3 regions of the Streptomyces sp. NPDC086147 genome follow, and region 1 is predicted to be linked to each of the others. Evidence: predicted binding sites of a transcription regulator. Region 1 holds the regulator's gene; each other region holds the start of a gene.
What was found. Region 1 encodes HrcA, which represses chaperone genes, less so after heat shock. Its sites were predicted from a motif close to TTNGCACTCNGNNNNNCNGAGTGCNAA; they were not measured.
Positions count from the first base shown of each region.

Region 2: groL (chaperonin GroEL) is a predicted target of HrcA. The motif match lies at 3,128-3,154, and genes of this name have one in related genera.
Region 3: groES (co-chaperone GroES) is a predicted target of HrcA. The motif match lies at 2,226-2,252, and genes of this name have one in related genera.

Region 1 is NZ_JBFBJO010000005.1:26,437-33,738, reverse strand. Features, by position in the region: gene AB0398_RS13385 (AMP-dependent synthetase/ligase) at 1-878, shown strand, start outside; gene hemW (radical SAM family heme chaperone HemW) at 968-2,200, shown strand; gene AB0398_RS13375 (DUF3097 domain-containing protein) at 2,219-3,019, opposite strand; gene AB0398_RS13370 (MBL fold metallo-hydrolase) at 3,136-3,864, opposite strand; gene hrcA (heat-inducible transcriptional repressor HrcA) at 4,012-5,031, shown strand; gene dnaJ (molecular chaperone DnaJ) at 5,032-6,168, shown strand; gene AB0398_RS13355 (nitronate monooxygenase) at 6,272-7,302, shown strand, end outside.
Region 2 is NZ_JBFBJO010000007.1:147,047-154,348, forward strand. Features, by position in the region: gene AB0398_RS18020 (glucosyl-3-phosphoglycerate synthase) at 1-432, opposite strand, end outside; SAM riboswitch class I at 582-726, shown strand; gene thrC (threonine synthase) at 744-2,030, shown strand; gene AB0398_RS18030 (MoaD/ThiS family protein) at 2,078-2,356, shown strand; gene AB0398_RS18035 (cold-shock protein) at 2,768-2,971, shown strand; gene groL (chaperonin GroEL) at 3,321-4,949, shown strand; partial or broken gene AB0398_RS18045 (SAM-dependent methyltransferase) at 5,055-5,177, opposite strand; gene AB0398_RS18050 (VCBS repeat-containing protein) at 5,534-7,302, shown strand, end outside.
Region 3 is NZ_JBFBJO010000001.1:89,250-96,551, forward strand. Features, by position in the region: gene AB0398_RS00520 (SAM-dependent methyltransferase) at 1-810, opposite strand, end outside; gene AB0398_RS00525 (polysaccharide deacetylase family protein) at 979-1,905, shown strand; gene groES (co-chaperone GroES) at 2,398-2,706, shown strand; gene groL (chaperonin GroEL) at 2,813-4,438, shown strand; gene AB0398_RS00540 (ester cyclase) at 4,502-5,200, opposite strand; gene AB0398_RS00545 (hypothetical protein) at 5,276-7,302, shown strand, end outside.

The DNA.
Region 1 (7,302 bases):
GCACCGGCACCGCCTCCGCGCCCTTCGGCCTGGGCGTCAAGCACAAGGTCGCCGACGCCCTCGTCTACGGCAAGATCCGCGAGGCCTTCGGCGGCAACCTGCGCGCGTGCGTCTCCGGCTCCGCCGCCCTCGCCCCCGAGATCGGCTACTTCTTCGCCGGCGCGGGCATCCACATCCTGGAGGGCTACGGCCTCACCGAGACCTCCGCCGCCTCCTTCGTCAACCCGGGCGAGGCCTACCGCACCGGCACCGTCGGCAAGCCGCTCCCCGGCACCGAGGTCCGCATCGCCGACGACGGCGAGATCCTGATGCGCGGCCCCGGCATCATGGAGGGCTACCACGGCCTGCCCGAGAAGACCGCCGAGGTCCTGGAGTCCGACGGCTGGTTCCACACCGGCGACATCGGCGAGCTGTCCGCCGACGGCTACCTGCGGATCACCGACCGCAAGAAGGACCTGATCAAGACGTCCGGCGGCAAGTACATCGCGCCGGCCGAGGTCGAGGGCCAGTTCAAGGCCGTCTGCCCGTTCGTCTCGAACATCCTGGTCCACGGCGCCGACCGGAACTTCTGCACCGCCCTGATCGCCCTCGACGAGCCCTCCATCCTCGGCTGGGCCGCCGACCACGACCTCGCGGGCAAGTCGTACGCCGAGGTCGTCGCCGCCCCGCAGACCGAGAAGCTGATCCAGGGCTACGTGGACCGCCTCAACGAGGGCCTCCAGCGCTGGCAGACGATCAAGAAGTTCCGCCTGCTGCCGCGCGACCTCGACATCGAGCACGGCGAGCTGACCCCGTCCCTGAAGCTCAAGCGCCCGGTCGTGGAGCGCGAGTACAAGCACCTCATCGAGGAGATGTACGCGGGCTCGCGCGAGTCCTGACCGGCGCCCCCGCACCGGGGGCGACCAGCACGGGAGCCGGTTGTCCACAGGCAGCCGGCCCACCCCGGGCAGTACGGGACAATGGGCTCATGCCTTCCGTACTGCCCGATGGTGAGACCGTTCCCGAGGACGGGGCGCTGCCCCCGCACGCCCTGGAAGGGGCCGGGGAGCGCCCGCTCGGGTTCTACCTGCACGTGCCCTACTGCGCGACGCGCTGCGGGTACTGCGACTTCAACACCTACACGGCGAGCGAGCTGCGCGGCACGGGGGGCGTGCTCGCCTCCCGGGACAACTACGCCGAGCAGGTCGCCGAGGAGGTCCGGCTCGCCCGCAAGGTCCTCGGCGACGACCCCCGGCCGGTCCGGACCGTCTTCGTCGGCGGCGGCACGCCCACGCTGCTCGCCGCCGGGGACCTCGTACGGATGCTGGGGGCGATCCGCGACGAGTTCGGGCTCGCGGACGACGCCGAGGTCACCACCGAGGCGAATCCCGAGTCGGTCGACCCGGCGTACCTCGCGGAGCTGCGCGAGGGCGGCTTCAACCGGATCTCCTTCGGCATGCAGAGCGCCCGGCAGCACGTCCTGAAGGTCCTCGACCGCACCCACACGCCCGGACGCCCCGAGGCGTGCGTCGCCGAGGCGCGGGCCGCCGGGTTCGACCACGTCAACCTCGACCTGATCTACGGCACGCCCGGCGAGTCCGACGACGACTGGCGGGCCTCGCTCGACGCGGCGATCGGCGCCGGTCCCGACCACGTCAGTGCCTACGCCCTGATCGTCGAGGAGGGCACGCAGCTCGCCCGCCGCATCCGGCGCGGCGAGGTGCCGATGACCGACGACGACGTGCACGCCGACCGGTACCTGATCACCGAGGAGGTGCTGTCCGGGGCCGGCTTCGAGTGGTACGAGGTGTCCAACTGGGCCACCTCGGAGGCCGGGCGCTGCCTCCACAACGAGCTGTACTGGCGCGGCGCCGACTGGTGGGGCGCCGGGCCCGGCGCGCACAGCCACGTGGGCGGGGTCCGCTGGTGGAACGTGAAGCACCCCGGCACGTACGCGGCGGCCCTCGCGGCCGGGAGGACGCCGGGCGCGGGCCGCGAGCTCCTCTCCGAGGAGGACCGGCGGGTGGAGCGGATCCTGCTGGAGCTGCGGCTCCGGGAGGGGGTCGAGCTGGCCCTGCTCAAGCCCGCGGGCCTCGCCGCCTCCCGCAAGGCCCTGGAGGACGGCCTCCTGGACCCCGGCCCGTACGGGGCGGGGCGGGCGGTCCTGACCCTGCGGGGCCGGCTGCTCGCGGACGCGGTGGTGCGGGACCTGGTGGACTAGGGCGTGTCCGGCGGCGTCCTACGGCGCCGTCACGAAGTCGATCAGCTCCTCGACCCGGCCCAGCAGCGCCGGCTCCAGGTCCTTGTACGACGTCACCCTCGACAGGATGTGCTGCCAGGCCGCGCCCGTGTGGTCCGGCCAGCCCAGGGCGCGGCAGACGCCCGTCTTCCAGTCCTGGCCGCGCGGGACCGTCGGCCAGGCCGGGATGCCGAGCGAGGACGGCTTCACCGCCTCCCAGACGTCGATGTACGGGTGGCCGACGACCAGGACGTCCGGCGAGGTCACCTGTGCCGCGATCCGGGACTCCTTCGAGCCCGGGACCAGGTGGTCCACCAGGACGCCGAGGCGCGCGTCGGGCGCCGGGCCGAACTCCGCGACGATCGCCGGCAGGTCGTCGACGCCCTCCAGGTACTCCACGACCACGCCCTCGATCCGCAGGTCGTCGCCCCAGACCCGCTCGACCAGCTCCGCGTCGTGGCGGCCCTCGACGTAGATCCGGCCCGCCCGCGCCACGCGCGCGCGTGCGCCCGGCACCGCGACCGAGCCGGAGGCCGTACGGGTCGGGCGGGCCGGTCCCGAGGCCGGGCGGACCAGGGTCACGACCTTCCCCTCCAGGAGGAAGCCGCGCGGTTCCAGCGGGAAGACCCGGTGCTTCCCGAAGCGGTCCTCCAGGGTCACCGTGCCCGCCTCGCAGCGGATCACCGCCCCGCAGAAGCCCGTCCCCACCTCCTCCACGACGAGGTCGCGGTCGGCCGGGACCTCGGGGACGGGCGCCGACTTCTTCCAGGGGGGCGTCAGGTCCGGGTTGTAGCTGCGCATGAGCTCCATCCTGTCCAGGGCGTGGCGTCGCGACACCGCCGGAATCCGGTGCGGCCCCCGGGAGACGCTGCCAGGAGGGCGTCAAGTCCGGTTCGTGGCCGCGCATCCGGGCGACGTTATGCGACGGAGAAGCGCGTCGCCAGTTCCTCCCGCTGGCGTCGTACGAACGCGGCGTCCACCACCGCCCCGTGCCCCGGCACGTACACCGCGTCCCCGCCGCCGAGCGACAGGAGCCGGTCCAGGGCGTCCGGCCAGCGGGACGGGATCGCGTCCGGGCCCGCCTGCGGCTCGCCCGACTCCTCCACCAGGTCCCCGCAGAAGACCACCTCCGGCGGACCGGGCACCAGGAGCGCCAGGTCGTGGCCCGTGTGCCCGGGGCCGACGTTCGCCAGGAGCACCTGCCGGCCGCCCAGGTCGAGCGTCCACTCGCCGGAGACCACGTGCCGCGGGGCCACGAGGACGTCCGCCGCCTCCGCGGCCGCCGCCGGGTCGAGACCCTGCCGCACCCCGTCCGCGCGCAGCTCCTCCCGGTCCCGTCCCCGGGCGAGCAGCTCCTCCGTGCCGACCGCGCCGAAGACCTCCGCGCCCGCGAAGGCCGCCGTGCCGAACACGTGGTCGAAGTGCGGATGGCTCAGTGCGATGTGCGTCACCCTCCGGCCGCCCGTGAGTTCCGCCACCTCCGCCCGCAGCTCCGCGCCCTCCGCGAGGGACGACCCCGTGTCGTACAGCAGCACCGCCCGTTCGCCCACGACGAGCCCCACCGTGGCGTCCCAGACGGGCAGCCGGCGCCGGCCCACCCCGTCCGCGAGCCGTTCCCATCCCCGTGCTTCCCAGTCGACGTCCATGCACCGACGCTAACCGGTGGGGCGTCGCCTCCTTGCCAGGAGCGATGTGTGCCGCCGTACACTGGCCGGGGATCGCTGGCACTCGGACAGGGCGAGTGCCAAAAGCGGAGCAACCGGATCGACCGACGACAGCTGGAGGTGCGCACGATGCTCAGCGAACGCAGACTCGAAGTGCTGCGCGCCATCGTCCAGGACTATGTCGGGACGGAGGAGCCCGTCGGCTCCAAGGCGCTCACGGAGCGCCACAAGCTCGGCGTGTCGCCCGCCACCGTGCGCAACGACATGGCCGTGCTCGAGGACGAGGGCTACATCGCCCAGCCCCACACCAGCGCCGGCCGCATCCCGACGGACAAGGGCTACCGCCTGTTCGTCGACCGGCTCGCGGGGGTCAAGCCGCTGTCGACGCCCGAGCGGCGGGCCATCCACAACTTCCTCGACGGCGCGGTCGACCTGGACGACGTCGTCGGCCGCACGGTCCGGCTGCTCGCGCAGCTCACCCGGCAGGTCGCCGTCGTCCAGTACCCCTCGCTGACCCGTTCGACCGTCCGGCACGTGGAACTGCTCTCGCTGGCCCCGGCCCGCCTGATGCTCGTCCTCATCACGGACACCGGCCGGGTCGAGCAGCGGGTCGTGGACTGCCCCGCGCCCTTCGGCGAGACCTCCCTCGCCGACCTGCGGGCCCGGCTCAACAGCCGGGTCGTCGGCCGCCGGTTCGCCGACGTGCCGCAGCTGGTGCAGGACCTCCCCGAGTCCTTCGAGGAGGCCGAGGACCGCGCCACGGTCTCGACCGTGCTCGCGACCCTCCTCGAAACCCTCGTGGAGGAGCACGAGGAGCGGCTGATGATCGGCGGCACCGCCAACCTCACCCGCTTCGGACACGACTTCCCCCTGATGATCAGGCCCGTCCTGGAGGCTCTGGAGGAGCAGGTCGTCCTCCTCAAGCTGCTCGGCGAGGCCAAGGAATCGGGCATGACCGTACGGATCGGGCACGAGAACGCCCACGAGGGGCTGAGCTCCACGTCCGTCGTCTCGGTCGGCTACGGTTCGGGCGGCGAGGCAGTCGCCAAACTCGGCGTGGTCGGACCGACCCGCATGGACTACCCCGGAACGATGGGAGCGGTACGCGCAGTGGCACGTTACGTCGGACAGATCCTGGCGGAGTCGTAAGTGGCCACGGACTACTACGCCGTACTCGGCGTGCGCCGCGACGCTTCCCAGGACGAGATCAAGAAGGCGTTCCGGAGGCTCGCGCGCGAGCTGCACCCGGACGTCAATCCCGATCCGAAGACGCAGGAGCGCTTCAAGGAGATCAACGCCGCCTACGAGGTCCTCTCGGACCCGCAGAAGAAGCAGGTCTACGACCTCGGCGGCGACCCGCTCTCGGCCTCCGGCGGAGGCGGCGCGGGCGGCTTCGGAGCGGGCGGCTTCGGCAACTTCTCCGACATCATGGACGCCTTCTTCGGCACGGCCTCGCAGCGCGGCCCGCGCTCGCGCACCCGCCGGGGCCAGGACGCCATGATCCGCCTGGAGATCAGCCTCGATGAGGCGGCCTTCGGCACCACCAAGGACATCCAGGTCGACACGGCGGTCGTCTGCACGACCTGCTCCGGCGAGGGCGCCGCGCCCGGCACCTCCGCGCAGACCTGTGACATGTGCCGCGGCCGCGGCGAGGTCTCCCAGGTCACCCGGTCCTTCCTGGGCCAGGTCATGACCTCCCGGCCCTGCCCGCAGTGCCAGGGCTTCGGCACCGTCGTCCCGACCCCGTGCCCCGAGTGCGCGGGCGACGGCCGGGTCCGCTCCCGCCGCACCCTCACGGTCAAGATCCCGGCCGGCGTCGACAACGGCACCCGCATCCAGCTCGCGGGCGAGGGCGAGGTCGGCCCCGGCGGCGGCCCCGCCGGCGACCTGTACGTCGAGATCCACGAGACCCCGCACGAGATGTTCCAGCGGCGCGGCGACGACCTGCACTGCACGGTGACGATCCCGATGACGGCGGGCGCGCTCGGCACCAAGGTGCCGCTGCAGACCCTCGACGGCGTCGAGGAGATCGACATCAGGCCCGGCACCCAGTCCGGCCAGTCGATCCCGCTCCACGGGCGCGGCGTCACCCACCTGCGCGGCAACGGGCGCGGCGACCTCATCGTGCACGTCGAGGTCCAGACCCCGGGCAAGCTCGACGCCGAGCAGGAGCGCCTCCTGCGCGAGCTCGCCAAGCTGCGCGGCGAGGAACGGCCGACCGGCCAGTTCCAGCCCGGTCAGCAGGGGCTGTTCTCGCGGCTGAAGGACGCGTTCAACGGGCGGTAGGCCCGGCCCGTACGTACGGGCTTGAGCACGGGGAGGGGCGGTGTCCATCTATGGATACCGCCCCTTTCCATGTCCCTCCCCCGCGGCATGACACGATGCCCATATGTCCACCACCGCACTGAACGATCTCTCTCGGTTCCCGATCGTGCAGGCCCCCATGGCGGGTGGCGCCTCCTGCCCCGAGCTCGTCGGAGCCGTCTGCGAGGCCGGCGCGCTCGGCTTCCTGGCCGGCGGCTACAAGACGGCCGGCGGCCTCTACCAGGAGATCAAGCAGGTACGCGGGCTCACCGGGCGCCCCTTCGGCGTCAACCTCTTCATGCCGCAGACCGGACGGCCCGCCGACCCCGCCGCCGTCGAGGTCTACCGCCACCAGCTCGCCGGAGAGGCCGACTGGTACCGGACCCCGCTCGGCGAGACCGACGACTCCCGCGACGACGCCTACGACGCCAAGCTGGCCATCCTCCTGGAGGACCCGGTCCCCGTCGTCTCCTTCACCTTCGGCTGCCCCGCGCCCGACGTCCTCGCCTCCTTCGCCCGCGTCGGCACGTACACGATCGTCACCGTCACCTCCGCCGAGGAGGCCCTCGCCGCCGAGCGCGCCGGGGCCGACGCCGTCTGCGTCCAGGGCGTCGAGGCGGGCGGGCACCAGGGGACGCACCGCGACGACCCGGACGAGGACGGCACGCCCGGCACCGGCCTGCTCACCCTGGTCACCCAGGTCCGCGAGAGCACCGGCCTCCCGCTCGTCGCCGCCGGCGGGATCATGCGCGGCGCCCAGATCGCCGCCGTCCTCGCCGCCGGGGCCGGCGCCGCCCAGCTCGGCACCGCCTTCCTCGGCTGCCCCGAGTCGGGCGCCCACCCGCTGCACAAGCGGGCCCTGACCGACCCGCTGTTCACCCGGACCGCCCTGACCCGGGCCTTCTCCGGGCGCCCGGCGCGCGGCCTCGTCAACCGCTTCATGCGTGAGCACGGCCCGTACGCCCCCGCCGCCTACCCCGAGGTCCACCACCTCACCGCCCCGCTGCGCAAGGCCGCCGCCACCGCCGGCGACGCCCAGGGCATGGCCCTCTGGGCCGGCCAGGGCCACCGCCTCGCCCGCGAACTCCCCGCCGGGCGACTGGTCGGGCTCCTCGC
Region 2 (7,302 bases), on a different contig from region 1:
GAGCGGGCCCACGATCCCCGTCACGAAGTCCGCGGAGAAGTCCCGCAGATCCGCGTCCACGAAGCACACGACGTCCCCGCTCGTCACCATCAGTGACCGCCACAGCACTTCGCCCTTGCCGGGCACGGCCGGTATCCGGGGGAGTACGTCGTCGCGCGCCACCACCCGCGCCCCGGCCGCCGCCGCGACCTCCGCCGTGCGGTCCGTGGAGCCCGAGTCGAGGACCACCAGCTCGTCGACGAGCGGCACCGCCTCCGACATCAGTTCGCGCCGGATCACGCCCACGATGTCCCCGACGGTCGCCTCCTCGTTCAGCGCCGGCAGCACCACGCTGACCGTCGTCGCACGCTTGGCGGCGAGGATCCGCTCCAGCGGCCGGTCCGCCACGGACCAGGACCGCCGGGACAGCCAGCGCTCCACCTCTTCCAGCACGTGATCTCCATCTCGCGGTTCGGACGGGCCGTCCAAGCGCCCGGGCCTTCGGTTACAGTCTTGAACAACGCAGCGACCCCGCGCACATCGGGGTGGCGTACGCGTCGGAGCGCAGGAACGAAAGTCCGGCCCTCCCCACAATCGAATACCGCTCATCCAGAGGGGCAGAGGGAAACGGCCCGTTGAAGCCCCGGCAACCCTCCAGTCGGTCACTCGTCATCCAGCGAGGTCCCCGGCTAGGGAAGGTGCCAAATCCGTCTCATGGCGAAAAATTCGTCATGGGAAAGATGAGGAGAAAGGGCCTCGCCTCCATGGCTGTACAGACCGTCGCACCCGCCACCACCGTCGACCTCGGTCCCGCGTCCGGGCTCTCCTGTCGCGAATGCGGTGAAGTCTTCGCACTCGGCCCGATCTTCGCCTGCGAACTCTGTTTCGGACCGCTCGAAGTCGCGTACGACCTCCCCGCCGGGGACCCCGAGGAGCTGCGGAAGCGCATCGAGGCCGGCCCCGCCAGCATCTGGCGCTACGCCCCCCTCCTGCCCGTCCCCGCCGACGTCGCCGAGAAGCCGAACCTGAACCCCGGCTGGACCCCGCTCGTCAAGGCCGACAACCTCGCCCGCGAGATCGGCGTCGCCCCCGGCAAGCTCTTCGTCAAGGACGACTCCGGGAACCCGACCCACTCCTTCAAGGACCGGGTCGTCGCCCAGGCCATCGAGGCCGCCCGCGCCTTCGGCTTCACCACTCTCTCCTGCTCCTCCACCGGCAACCTGGCCGGCGCCGTCGGCGCCGCCGCCGCCCGCGCCGGCTTCCGCTCCTGCGTGTTCATCCCGCACGACTTGGAGCAGGGCAAGGTCGTCATGGCCGGCGTCTACGGCGGTGACCTCGTCGCCATCGAGGGCAACTACGACGACGTCAACCGCTTCTGCTCGGAGCTCATCGGCGACCCGCTCGGCGAGGGCTGGGGCTTCGTGAACGTCAACCTGCGCCCGTACTACGGCGAGGGCTCCAAGACGCTCGCGTACGAGATCTGCGAGCAGCTCGGCTGGGTCATCCCCGACCAGCTGGTCATCCCGATCGCCTCCGGCTCCCAGCTCACCAAGATCGACAAGGGCCTCCAGGAGCTCGTCAAGCTGGGCCTGGTCGAGGACAAGCCGTACAAGATCTTCGGCGCCCAGGCCGAGGGCTGCTCCCCGGTGTCCGCCGCCTTCAAGGCCGGGCACGACGTCGTACGGCCCCAGAAGCCGAACACGATCGCCAAGTCGCTCGCCATCGGCAACCCGGCCGACGGCCCGTACGTCCTCGACATCGCCCGCCGCACCGGCGGCGCCGTGGAGGACGTGAACGACGAGCAGGTCGTCGACGCGATCAAGCTGCTCGCGCGGACCGAGGGGATCTTCGCCGAGACCGCGGGCGGCGTGACCGTCGGCGTCACGCGCAAGCTGGTGGAGAACGGCCTCATCGACCCGGAGCTCACCACCGTCGTCCTCAACACCGGCGACGGGCTCAAGACCCTGGACGCGGTGGCCGACACCTCTCAGGCGACCGCCACCATCCGACCGAGCCTGGACGCGTTCCGCGACGCCGGACTGGCGCGCTGATCCCCTCAGGGCCCCGGTCCTCGGTTTTCCGAAAGGTTACGTAAGTCATGGCCGTGAACGTCCGCATCCCCACCATCCTCCGCACCTACACCGGCGGGCAGTCCGAGGTCCAGGCCGAGGGCGCGACCCTCGCCGAGGTCATCGCGGACCTGGAGAAGAACCACACGGGCATCGCCGCCCGCGTCCTGGACGACCAGGGCAAGCTGCGCCGCTTCGTGAACGTCTACGTGAACGACGACGACGTGCGCTTCGAGCAGGGCCTGGAGACGGCCACCCCGGCCGGTTCGGGCGTCTCGATCATCCCGGCGGTCGCCGGCGGCTGCTGAGCCGAGGGAGGAGCACCGCTCTTCCTGTCCCGTTTTATTGAATTGCCCCTTCCGCGTCCATAAGCGGAAGGGGCAATTCTGCATGGTTGAGCGCGGTAGAGTTGGGGAAGTCCCCGCCGCTGCTCGTGCCGGGCGCATATGAGAACGCGCCTCGACCTGACAAGAAGCAGCCAAACTGTGTGCGCGTTGTGTACCTTCTGCGCGCTTTGCCGGGCCCGACTTGCCCGGCGATTCAAGGGAACCTCCCCAATTCTCCTTTCCGCGCTGCCCAGAATTCTCGCCCGAATGGCCTGTTGCAGAGGGCAGTTGGACAGATACATTCAGCGGCGGTCGACGCGTTCCGGCGCAGGGTCTGACCCGGGGTTCGTGAAGTGCGGCCCCGCGCAAGGGCCAGTAATAGGGGAGTTAGGCATGGCTCAGGGCACCGTCAAGTGGTTCAACGCGGAGAAGGGCTACGGCTTCATCGCGGTCGACGGTGGTGCGGATGTTTTCGTCCACTACAGCGCGATCCAGATGGATGGCTACCGCAGCCTCGAAGAGGGACAGCGAGTCGAGTTCGAGATCTCGCAGGGCCAGAAGGGTCCGCAGGCGGACATGGTCAAGCTCGCCGTCTGAGCGCGGCGCGATCGGCCGACGACGCAACGCCGTCGAGGGGCCCGCATCCCTGAGGGGACGCGGGCCCCTCGCGCGTTCGCGGGTGCTTCCGCCCGCTCCCGGGCGCCCCTCCCGCCCCCCGGAGCCCAGTGCCCCCTTCCCGAAACCCGAGAGTCGCTTGCACTCTCCTAGGTCGAGTGCTAATCATTGGCGTTAGCACTCGGCAGGTGAGAGTGCTACGAGGATCGGGCAGACGAGGCCGCCGGCCGGGTGGGGCAAGGAACCACACGGACACGCGGAGGCCGTCCGTCGCGGGCGTCGGCGCGGTCCTGGAGCGTTATCCACCCCATGTCCGGGAGGACCACTTCACATGGCCAAGATCATCGCGTTCGACGAGGAGGCCCGGCGCGGTCTCGAGCGCGGCATGAACCAGCTCGCTGACGCCGTCAAGGTCACCCTCGGCCCCAAGGGCCGCAACGTCGTCCTCGAGAAGAAGTGGGGCGCCCCCACGATCACCAACGATGGTGTCTCCATCGCCAAGGAGATCGAGCTCGAGGACCCGTACGAGAAGATCGGCGCCGAGCTGGTCAAGGAAGTCGCCAAGAAGACGGACGACGTCGCCGGCGACGGTACGACCACCGCCACCGTCCTCGCCCAGGCGCTCGTCCGCGAGGGCCTCCGCAACGTCGCCGCCGGTGCCAACCCGATGGCCCTCAAGCGCGGCATCGAGAAGGCCGTCGAGGCCGTCTCCGGCGCCCTCCTCGAGCAGGCGAAGGATGTCGAGACCAAGGAGCAGATCGCCTCCACGGCCTCCATCTCCGCCGCCGACACCCAGATCGGCGAGCTCATCGCCGAGGCGATGGACAAGGTCGGCAAGGAAGGCGTCATCACCGTCGAGGAGTCCCAGACCTTCGGTCTGGAGCTGGAGCTCACCGAGGGCATGCGCTTCGACAAGGGCTACATCTCGGCGTACTTCGCCACCGACATGGAGCGCATGGAGGCGTCGCTCGACGACCCCTACCTCCTGATCGTCAACTCCAAGATCTCCTCCGTGAAGGACCTCCTCCCGCTCCTGGAGAAGGTCATGCAGTCGGGCAAGCCGCTGCTGATCATCGCCGAGGACGTCGAGGGCGAGGCCCTGTCGACCCTGGTCGTCAACAAGATCCGCGGCACCTTCAAGTCCGTCGCGGTCAAGGCCCCGGGCTTCGGCGACCGTCGCAAGGCCATGCTGAACGACATCGCCATCCTCACCGGCGGCACGGTCATCTCCGAGGAGGTCGGCCTCAAGCTGGAGAACGCGGGCCTCGACCTGCTGGGCCGCGCCCGCAAGGTCGTCATCACCAAGGACGAGACCACCATCGTCGACGGTGCCGGTGACAGCGAGCAGGTCGCCGGTCGCGTGAACCAGATCCGTGCCGAGATCGAGAACAGCGACTCGGACTACGACCGCGAGAAGCTCCAGGAGCGCCTGGCGAAGCTGGCCGGCGGCGTGGCCGTCATCAAGGCCGGTGCCGCGACCGAGGTCGAGCTCAAGGAGCGCAAGCACCGCATCGAGGACGCCGTCCGCAACGCGAAGGCGGCCGTCGAGGAGGGCATCGTCGCCGGCGGTGGCGTGGCCCTGCTCCAGGCGTCGACCGTCTTCGAGAAGCTGGAGGCCGACCTCTCCGGCGACGAGGCCACCGGTGCCGCGATCGTGAAGCTGGCCCTGGAGGCCCCGCTGAAGCAGATCGCGGTCAACGCCGGCCTCGAGGGCGGCGTCGTGGCGGAGAAGGTCCGCAACCTGCCCGTCGGCCACGGCCTGAACGCCGCGACCAACGAGTACGTCGACCTCATCGCCGAGGGCATCATCGACCCGGCGAAGGTGACGCGCTCCGCGCTGCAGAACGCCGCGTCGATCGCCGCGCTGTTCCTCACCACCGAGGCCGTCATCGCCGACAAGCCGGAGAAGGCCGCCGCGCCGGCCGGCGGCGGCATGCCGGGCGGTGACATGGACTTCTGATCCTCGGGGATCTCCTGATCCCGGGATCGGCGGTTCATCGCTGAACGCGAACGAGGGCGGCACCCCCTGGTGGGGGTGCCGCCCTCGGGCGTTGTCCGGACCCGTCTACGCCTTCCGGAAGAGCCCCGCCCACAGGAAGGACTCGCCGAAGGCGGCCGAGTCGGCGGGCTCGTCGCGCATGCGGCGCAGTTCGACCTCCTCCAGGTCCGCGAAGATCGCGCGCAGGGACCCTGCGGGCGCGAGGGGCGGCACGGGTCCCCGGAAGCCCGTCCCGGGTCCCGGGAAGGGGCCTTTCCGGGGTGCGCCGGGAGGGTTTCCGCTCCCGGCGCCGGAGGCGCGATCTTCTCTGTGGCGTCCCGGTCGCGCACGCCTGTACGATCCGGCTGTCGGCAGATGGGGGGCATCGGGCCGACTCCCGGCTCCGGCACGCGCGCGCGTACCCGTACGCGGACACACACCCGTATCCGTACACGCACCCGTACACGCACCCGTATGCGTACGCGCCCTGCCGTTCCCGCCTCCCCTGTCGCATCCGACACCACGCCGCACGGCACGCGCCGTCCCGGCCGCACGAGGGGACCCATTTGTCCGTCCGAAGAGCCGTCGCGCTCGCGCTGAGCGCGGCGCTGGGAATCACCGGCCTGGCCGTCACGGCGCCCGCCGCGACGGCCGCGCCCGACTCCCCGTACGAAGTGGCGATCGACGCGCCGCCCAGCGCCGTCCCGCCGGTCCAGCGCTTCTTCGGCGTGGGGACCGGCCTGCAGACCTACGACCCGGCCGTGGAGAAGCTGCGCTGGCAGAGCCTCGCGGGCGGAGGGACCGCCGCCCCCCGCGACCTCTGCGACTCGCTCGGCCTGATCGTCTTCCAGGGCGACAGGTTCGGGTGCTTCAGCTCCCACCACGACACGGGCACGGCCACCGTCCACGACTGGACGACCGGCGACACCCTCACCCGCGAACTCCCCGCCGGCCACCGGTGGGCCGAGATCCTCGGCGGCGCGAGCCGGCTGCTCAGCCACAGCACCGACGCCGGGGGCGCCACGACGCTCCACCTCCTCGGACTCGGTCCCGGCGCCCCCGAGGACGTCGCCGTGCGGATGCCGGAGCCCGTCGTGGGATGGCCCGGCATTCTCGGCTCCGACGCCCGGGGCGCGGTCGTCGAGTACCAGCGGGCCGCGGGCGGCAAGGGCCTCGGCGTCCTCGACTTCGCCACGGGAGCCCTGACCTCCCTGCCGGACCTGCCCGAGCGGCCCGGCTCCTACGTCTACGCCGGCCTGAGCGCGGACCGGATCGTCGTGTACGGCCTCTCCGGCGCCTCGGACGTCCTCGTCCTCCCCCGGAGCGGCGGGCCCGCCACCACCGTGAGACTGCCGGACGGCGGCGGCGACCACCACGGCCGGGTCGCCCTCCTCGGCGACTGGGTGGTCAGCCACTACGGCCCGCTGAACGGACCCCGTACGGTCAGGGCGACCTCCCTCGTCACCGGCGAGACCCGCTCCCTGGGCTTCTCCACCGTCGTCGACCGCCGGTTTGAGGTCGGCGCGGACGGCGGCCTGTACGTCGAGGGCGGCACCGACCTCGGCCACTGGGGCCTGTGGCGCGTGGCGCCGGGCACCGGAGGCGCCCCGGCCGCCAAGCAGCTCCAGGCCCTCCCGTACCGGCCGGTCGACCGAGGCGGCCTGACCCTGGCGAACGGCCTCCTCACGGTCGGGCACGACGACTTCGGCAAGCGGAGCGCCGTCCGGTACGACCTCTCCGCGACCGAGCCGCGCACGGCCGTCGAGCGCTGGAGCTGCGACCCCGCCACCGGCACCGGGACCATCCCGAACTGCCCGCCCGCCGGCGCCTCGGACATCGGCGGGAAGTGGTGGGCCGACACGGGCGACGGGCGGCTGGTCACCCTGTTCACCGAGGACATCCCGCCCTTCCGCGGCTCCCCGCCGTGCATCGGCTGCGTCATCACGGCACGGGTGACCACGCCCGGCCCCGGCGGCGGCACCCGCGCCGTCAAGCTGGACACCACCCGGAGGATCAGCCCGGTGCGCGTCCTCGGCGCCGCCGGACGCCACCTGCACTTCCTGGCCACCGAGGACCGGCAGCCCCGCTCGGTCGTCGCGGACGTCGAGACGGGGAAGGTCCTCTCGGTCTCCGACCGGACGAACCAGGCCCTGTGGGGCACCTGGCTCTGGACGCCGTCCACGCAGGACGACACCGTCTCGGCGGTCGACCTGCGCACGGGCGCCACCGTCGCGACGGTGGACCTCGGCACCGACTGCGCCGTCTCCGACCTCGACGTCGTCGGCACGTGGATCTACGCCCGCTGCGGCGACGGCACGACCGCCGTCGTGTACGA
Region 3 (7,302 bases), on a different contig from region 1:
CCGGACCGCCGGGTCGGGCAGCCCGCGCCCGGCGAGGGTCGCGCCGGAGGGCAGCAGCGTGGCCCGGCGCGCGCCCGGCTCCGTACCGAACCACAGCACGGCCTCCTTCACGTCCCCGCCGTCCGAGATCCACTCGGCCTCGGCCTCCGCCGGTACGGCCTCGTGCGGAATGCCCGGCGCCACCTTCAGGGCCGCGTGCGGGGCCTTCCGGGCCGCCTCGACCGCCCAGGACAGCGGCGGGGAGTACGCCTCCGGGTCGAAGATCCTGCCCCGGCCGCCGCGCCGGGCGGGGTCGACGAAGACCGCGTCGTAAGGGCTCGTGTCGATCTCCGTCACGTCCGCGCACCGCACCTCGATCAGGCCGGACAGGCCGAGCGCCTCGGCGTTGGCGCGGACCGTCTCGGCGGTCAGCGGGTCGCGGTCGACGGCGAGGACGGAGATCCCGGCGCGGGCCAGGGCGATCGCGTCGCCGCCGATCCCGGAGCACAGGTCCGCCACGCCGCCGACGCCCAGCGCCTTCATCCGGCCGGCCCGGTACGCGCCGACCGAGGCCCGGGTCGACTGCTCGACGCCGTTCGGCGTGAAGTACATCCGGTACGCGTCCTCCGCGCCGAACTTCGCCACCGCCCGCTGCCGCAGCCGCGCCTGGCCGAGCGCCGCCGTGACCAGCTCGGCGGGATGGTCGCGGCGCAGCCGGGAGGCGACCGCCAGCTCCCGGGCGGGGTCGTAGTCGCGCAGGGCGGCGAGGAGCGTCTGCCCCTCGGGGGCGAGCAGGGCGGCGAAGGAGGCGAGGTCGGTCACCCGTCCCATTCTGGCCCCTGTCCCGGCCCCCCGGCCCTGGCCCCTGTCCCGGCCCCCCGGGGAGCTGTGGGCCGGCCGGGGGACGGTGGGCCGGGTACGGCGGTGTCGCGGCCGGAAGGAGCCGCCGCGCTGACAGGATGCGGCGCCATGCAGCTTGTACGACAAAAGGAACAGAAGATGAGAAAAGGCGTGCACCGCTCCCGTCGGACGTCCGGGGCGGCGCTCGTCGTCGCCGCCCTCGCCTCCACCGCCGTGGCCTGCTCCGGCGCCGGCCCGGACCGCGCCGCACCGCCTTCCCCCGCCTCCGGCCAGCAGGCCCCGAAGCAGGGCGCCGCCGCGCCCGAACCGCAGGTCCGGAAGGCCGAGGAGCTGCGCCTCCGGAAGGCCGCCCGCGCGCTCGCCGCCAAGAAGTGGGGCCTCGCCGAGCCCCCGCTCGAAGCGCCGGCCCCGCCCGCCGTGAAGCCGAGGATCACCACCCGCAAGGGCTTCGAGACCAAGAGCGAGGGCATGCCGCCCGTCTTCACCACCGTGCCGACCAAGGAGAAGGTCGTCTTCCTGACGATCGACGACGGCTCGGAGAAGGACCCCGAGCTGCTGCGGATGATGGAGGAGCTGAAGATCCCGTACAGCGCCTTCCTCAGCGACTACGTCGTCAGCGACGACTACGCCTACTTCTCCCGGATGCAGAAGTCGCAGAAGGGCGGGGTCGCCCTCCACAACCACACCCTGAACCACCGCTACCTGCCCGGACTCTCGTACAGCCGGCAGAAGCGCGAGATCTGCGGCATGCAGGACGTCATCGAGAAGAAGTACGGCAAGCGGCCCGAACTCTTCCGCCCGCCGTACGGCAACTACAACGACGACACCCTGCGCGCGGCCAAGTCCTGCGGCGTCAAGGCCGTCCCGCTGTGGGCCGCCGAGGCCTTCCCCGACCGCATGGAGTGGCGCGAGTGGGACCGGGACCTGCACCCCGGCGACATCGTCCTCACCCACTTCCGGGGCGAGGGGGACTGGAAGGGCAGCATGGCCGACATGGTCCGCCGCGTGATGAACGTGATCACGGCCAAGGGCTACGCGGTCGCGAAGCTAGAGGACTACGTGTGAGACCCGGGAGGCGCGGGCGGCGGCGGGCCGCCGCCCTGGCCCTGACCGGAACGCTGCTCGTCCTCCCGGCCCTCACCGGCTGCGCCTCCTCGGCCGACCCGGTCGACTCGATCGAACGGCTCGGCCGGAGGGCGGCGGAGGGGGTGGCGCCCCGGGCGCCGGCGCCGCCGGGGGAGCGGGTGAGGGTCGGACGGGCCGTGGTGGAGGGAAAGCCGGTCGAACGGGCGGGCGTACGGACTGCGGACCGGGAGGGGAGACGCTGCCGGAAGGCCCCGGAACCCCGTACGACCGTGCCCCCGGTCACGCCACGGAGCGATGAATTGGCACTCCGCTTGACCGAGTGCTAATCGCGGTCATAGTCTCGGCTCTGGCACTCCCCACCGGAGAGTGCCAACACAGCGACGGGCAGGTCCGGCACCCGCGACGACGGATCCACCTGGTTCGCCACCTCAGACAGTCAACCCCGTGATCTCCGAAGGGGGAGGTCGGATCGTGACGACCACCAGCTCCAAGGTTGCCATCAAGCCGCTCGAGGACCGCATCGTGGTCCAGCCGCTCGACGCCGAGCAGACCACCGCCTCTGGCCTGGTCATCCCGGACACCGCCAAGGAGAAGCCCCAGGAGGGCGTCGTCCTGGCCGTGGGCCCGGGCCGCTTCGAGAACGGCGAGCGCCTGCCGCTCGACGTCAAGACCGGCGACGTCGTGCTCTACAGCAAGTACGGCGGCACCGAGGTGAAGTACAACGGCGAGGAGTACCTCGTCCTCTCGGCCCGCGACGTGCTCGCGATCGTCGAGAAGTAAGTCACCCCAGGCCAGAAGGCTTTGAGCTGCGCCCCGAGGCCCCATTCCTGGGCGCCCCGGGGCGCCGTTCGTTCCACCAGAATTCCGAGAGGGCTGAACCGCTCCCATGGCGAAGATCCTGAAGTTCGACGAGGACGCCCGTCGCGCCCTTGAGCGCGGCGTCAACAAGCTTGCCGACACGGTGAAGGTGACGATCGGCCCCAAGGGCCGCAACGTCGTCATCGACAAGAAGTTCGGCGCCCCCACCATCACCAACGACGGTGTCACGATCGCCCGCGAGGTCGAGATCGAGGACCCGTACGAGAACCTCGGCGCCCAGCTGGTGAAGGAGGTGGCGACCAAGACCAACGACATCGCGGGTGACGGCACCACCACCGCCACCGTGCTCGCCCAGGCCCTGGTCCGCGAGGGTCTGCGCAACGTCGCAGCCGGCGCCTCCCCGGCCGCCCTGAAGAAGGGCATCGACGCCGCCGTCAAGGCCGTGTCCGAGGAGCTCCTCGCCACCGCGCGCCCGATCGAGGACAAGTCCGACATCGCCGCCGTCGCCGCGCTCTCCGCGCAGGACCAGCAGGTCGGCGAGCTCATCGCCGAGGCGATGGACAAGGTCGGCAAGGACGGCGTCATCACCGTCGAGGAGTCCAACACCTTCGGCCTGGAGCTCGACTTCACCGAGGGCATGGCCTTCGACAAGGGCTACCTGTCCCCGTACATGGTGACCGACCAGGAGCGCATGGAGGCCGTCCTCGACGACCCGTACATCCTGATCAACCAGGGCAAGATCTCCTCGATCCAGGACCTGCTGCCCATCCTGGAGAAGGTCATCCAGGCCGGCGCCGGCAAGCCGCTCCTGATCATCGCCGAGGACGTCGAGGGCGAGGCCCTGTCGACCCTGGTCGTGAACAAGATCCGCGGCACGTTCAACGCCGTGGCCGTCAAGGCCCCCGGCTTCGGCGACCGTCGCAAGGCCATGCTCGGCGACATCGCCACCCTCACCGGTGCCACCGTCATCGCCGAGGAGGTCGGCCTCAAGCTCGACCAGGCCGGCCTGGACGTGCTCGGCACCGCCCGCCGCGTCACCATCACCAAGGACGACACCACCATCGTCGACGGTGGCGGCGACTCGTCCGAGGTGCAGGGCCGCGTCAACCAGATCAAGGCCGAGATCGAGTCCACGGACTCCGACTGGGACCGCGAGAAGCTCCAGGAGCGCCTCGCGAAGCTGGCCGGCGGCGTGTGCGTGATCAAGGTCGGCGCCGCCACCGAGGTGGAGCTGAAGGAGAAGAAGCACCGTCTGGAGGACGCCATCTCCGCGACCCGCGCCGCGGTCGAGGAGGGCATCGTCTCCGGTGGCGGCTCCGCGCTCGTCCACGCCGTCAAGGTCCTGGAGGGCAACCTCGACAAGACCGGCGACGAGGCCACGGGTGTCGCGGTCGTCCGCCGCGCCGCCGTCGAGCCGCTGCGCTGGATCGCCGAGAACGCCGGCCTGGAGGGCTACGTCATCACCTCGAAGGTGGCGGAGCTCGACAAGGGCCAGGGCTTCAACGCCGCGACCGGCGAGTACGGCGACCTGGTCAAGGCCGGCGTCATCGACCCGGTGAAGGTGACGCGCTCCGCCCTGGAGAACGCCGCCTCGATCGCCTCCCTCCTCCTCACCACCGAGACCCTCGTGGTGGAGAAGAAGGAAGAGGAGCCGGCGGACCACGGCCACGGCGGCCACGGCCACTCGCACTGAGGCCAGTAGCCGAACACCGAGGCCCGGTGCCCCCGTCGCGGGGGCACCGGGCCTCGGTGCTTTTCACTCCTCCACCGCTCCGAGCCGCTCCATCAGCCCGAGCATGTCGTACTGCCACCAGTCCTCGACGACCTTGCCGTCCTCCCGGAACCGCTGGATCAGCATCCCGGTCATCCGGACGTCGATGCCGGTGGGCTGGAGGCCCATGAAGTCGCCGGTGTGGGTGGCGTCGCAGGTCCAGCGGGTGCAGACGCGGTCGCCCTCGGCGATCTGGTCCTCGGGGGTGAAGGTGAAGTCGAACCCCTGCCGCCACATCCCGATCCCGCGCCGGATCGCGTCCATGCCGAGGGAGTCCTGCACGTCGGAGGGGTCGTGGCTGTGGCACCCCTCGGCGATCACCTCGTCCAGCGGCGGAAGCTCCCCCGGCGTGCCGATCAGCTCCAGGAACCGGCGCGCGGCGGCCTTGTACATCTGCTCGTCCCGCACGACGTCCAGGTCCGTGAAGGTCGGCATCCCGTCGCAGAGCGCGACCATCTCGTGGAAGAGCCGGTCGGTCTCGGGGAGGTGGGAGTTCCGCATCGCCACGTCGTACGAGGGGAACTCGACGATCTCCACGAAGTGGGACCCGTCGGACCGGTCCTTCCCGAGGACGCTGTGGGTGGCCGTCCGCTTCCCCTTGGTCTGCTCGGCCCACCGGTCCATGAGCCGGTTCATCTCGTCGAAGCGGCTCGTCCTGCAGTCGATGATCTGTACGAAGCTCATGACGCCTCCCGGGGCGGCAGGGACGTTTCCATCTTAGGTTCGGGAAGCGCCGGGCGCCCTGGCAGCATGGGGGCCATGGAGCGGGGGATCGACGTCGACAACGAGGCGGGCGTCGTCGTCATAGGCGACGGCAACGATGTTGTGCTCGGCACGGGCGCGGTGGTCCGCTCGGCGTACCGGGAGCAGGTCCGCCGGATCGCCCCGCCGGAACTCGTCGGCCGGCAGGAGGAGCTGGCGGAACTGGCGGATTTCTGCCGCACGGGGACCGGGTACCGGTGGTGGCGGGCGGACGCGTGGGCGGGCAAGACGGCGCTGATGGCCTCGTTCGCGCTCGCCCCGCCCCCGGGCGTGCGGATCGTCCCCTTCTTCGTCACGGCCCGGCTCGGCGCGCAGAACGACGTGGTCGCGTACGTGGACGTGGTCCTGGAGCAGCTCGCGGAACTGGCGGGCGAGGGCCTCCCGGCCCTGCTGACCGCCGCGACCCGCGAGGCCCACCTGCTGCGCCTGTACGCCTCCGCGGCCGAGGCCTGCGCGGCGCGCGGCGAGCGCCTGGTGCTCCTCGTGGACGGCCTGGACGAGGACCGGGGCGTGACGACGGGCCCGGAAGCCCGCTCGATCGCCGCCCTCCTCCCGTACGGCGTCCGCGACCTCCCGGTCGTCGTCTCCGGCCGCCTCAACCCGCCCCTCCCGGCGGACGTCCCCGAGGACCACCCGCTCAGGAACCCGTCGATCGTCCGGCTCCTGACCTCCTCCCCGAAGGCCCGCGCGATCCGGTCGGAGGCGGAACGGGAACTGAAGCACTTCGTGGCGGGCGGCGGCCTCCCGTACGAACTCCTCGGCCTGCTCACGGCGGCGGGCGGCGGCCTGACGGCGGACGACCTGGCGGAACTGACGGACGAGGTCCCCTACCGGGTCCGGGACGTGCTGCGGACGGGCCCGGGGCGGACGTTCGCGCTGCGGGGGGAGGCGTATCTGCTGGCGCACGAGGAACTGGTGGTCCAGGCGCGGGAGATGCTGGGCGTGCGTGAACTCGGCCGGTGGCGGGGCGCGCTGGACGACTGGGCGGGGGAGTGGCGCGCCCGGGGCTGGCCGGACGGCACCCCCGACTACCTGCTGCACGGCTGGTTCCCGATGCTGCGGGCTGCCGGCGACCCGGACGCGATGGCCGGGTGCGCCCTCGACTCCGTACGACAGGACCGGATGCTCGCGGCGACGGGCGGTGACGGGGCGGCGCTCGGGGAGATCGCGACGGCGGGCGAGGCGCTGCTCGCGCGGGGGGACCGGCCCGGCCTGGTCGTCGGTCTGCTGCGGCTCGCCCTGCGGCGGGCGGCGCTGCGGGACCGCAACGGCCAGGTGCCGGCCGAGTTGCCCGCGGCTTGGGTGGAGTTGGGAGAAGCGGGCCGGGGGCTGGCCCTCGCGCGGGGACTCGAACCGGCGAGCCGCGTACCGGCGCTGTGCGAGATCGCCCGGCTCCTGCACGCGGGGGGAGACGGGGAAGGGGCGCGCGGCCTGCTCGACGAGGCCGACGGTCTGGCCCTCGCGTTCCACGACACCGTCGGGCGCGCTTTCGCGCTCCGGTCCGTCGGGGACGCCTGGCTCGCGGTCGGGGAGTCGGACCGTGCGGAACGGATCGCGTACGCGCAGGGGGAGGTGCTGCGCGGTGATCCCCTGCTGGATCTGGTCGCGTTCTGGTGCCGGGCGGGCGAGTTCCGGCGTGCGCTGGACGCACTGGGCGCCGAGACGGAGCGGCGGACGGCGGTCAGGGGACTCGGTGTCGTCTGTGGTGTCCTCTCCGGGGCCGGGCGGAGGGCCGAGGCACTGGCTCTGGCCCGTTCCGCGAGCGGCCTTGGACGGGCGCTCGGGCTGGTGCGGGCCGCCGCCGGAACGCGCGGGGAGGAGGCGGACCGGCTGATCGCCGAAGGGCTCGCCGCACTCGCCGGGGAGGTCCGGGTCCACGAGGACGATCTCGTCGCCGAGGTGGTCGACGCCCTCGTGGCGGCCGGGGCGGTGGACCGCGCCGAGGCCCTGATCAGGTCCTGGCACGAGGCGTACCACGTCGGCGGCATGCGCCTCGCCCTGGTCCGGGGCCTGGCGCGGGAGGG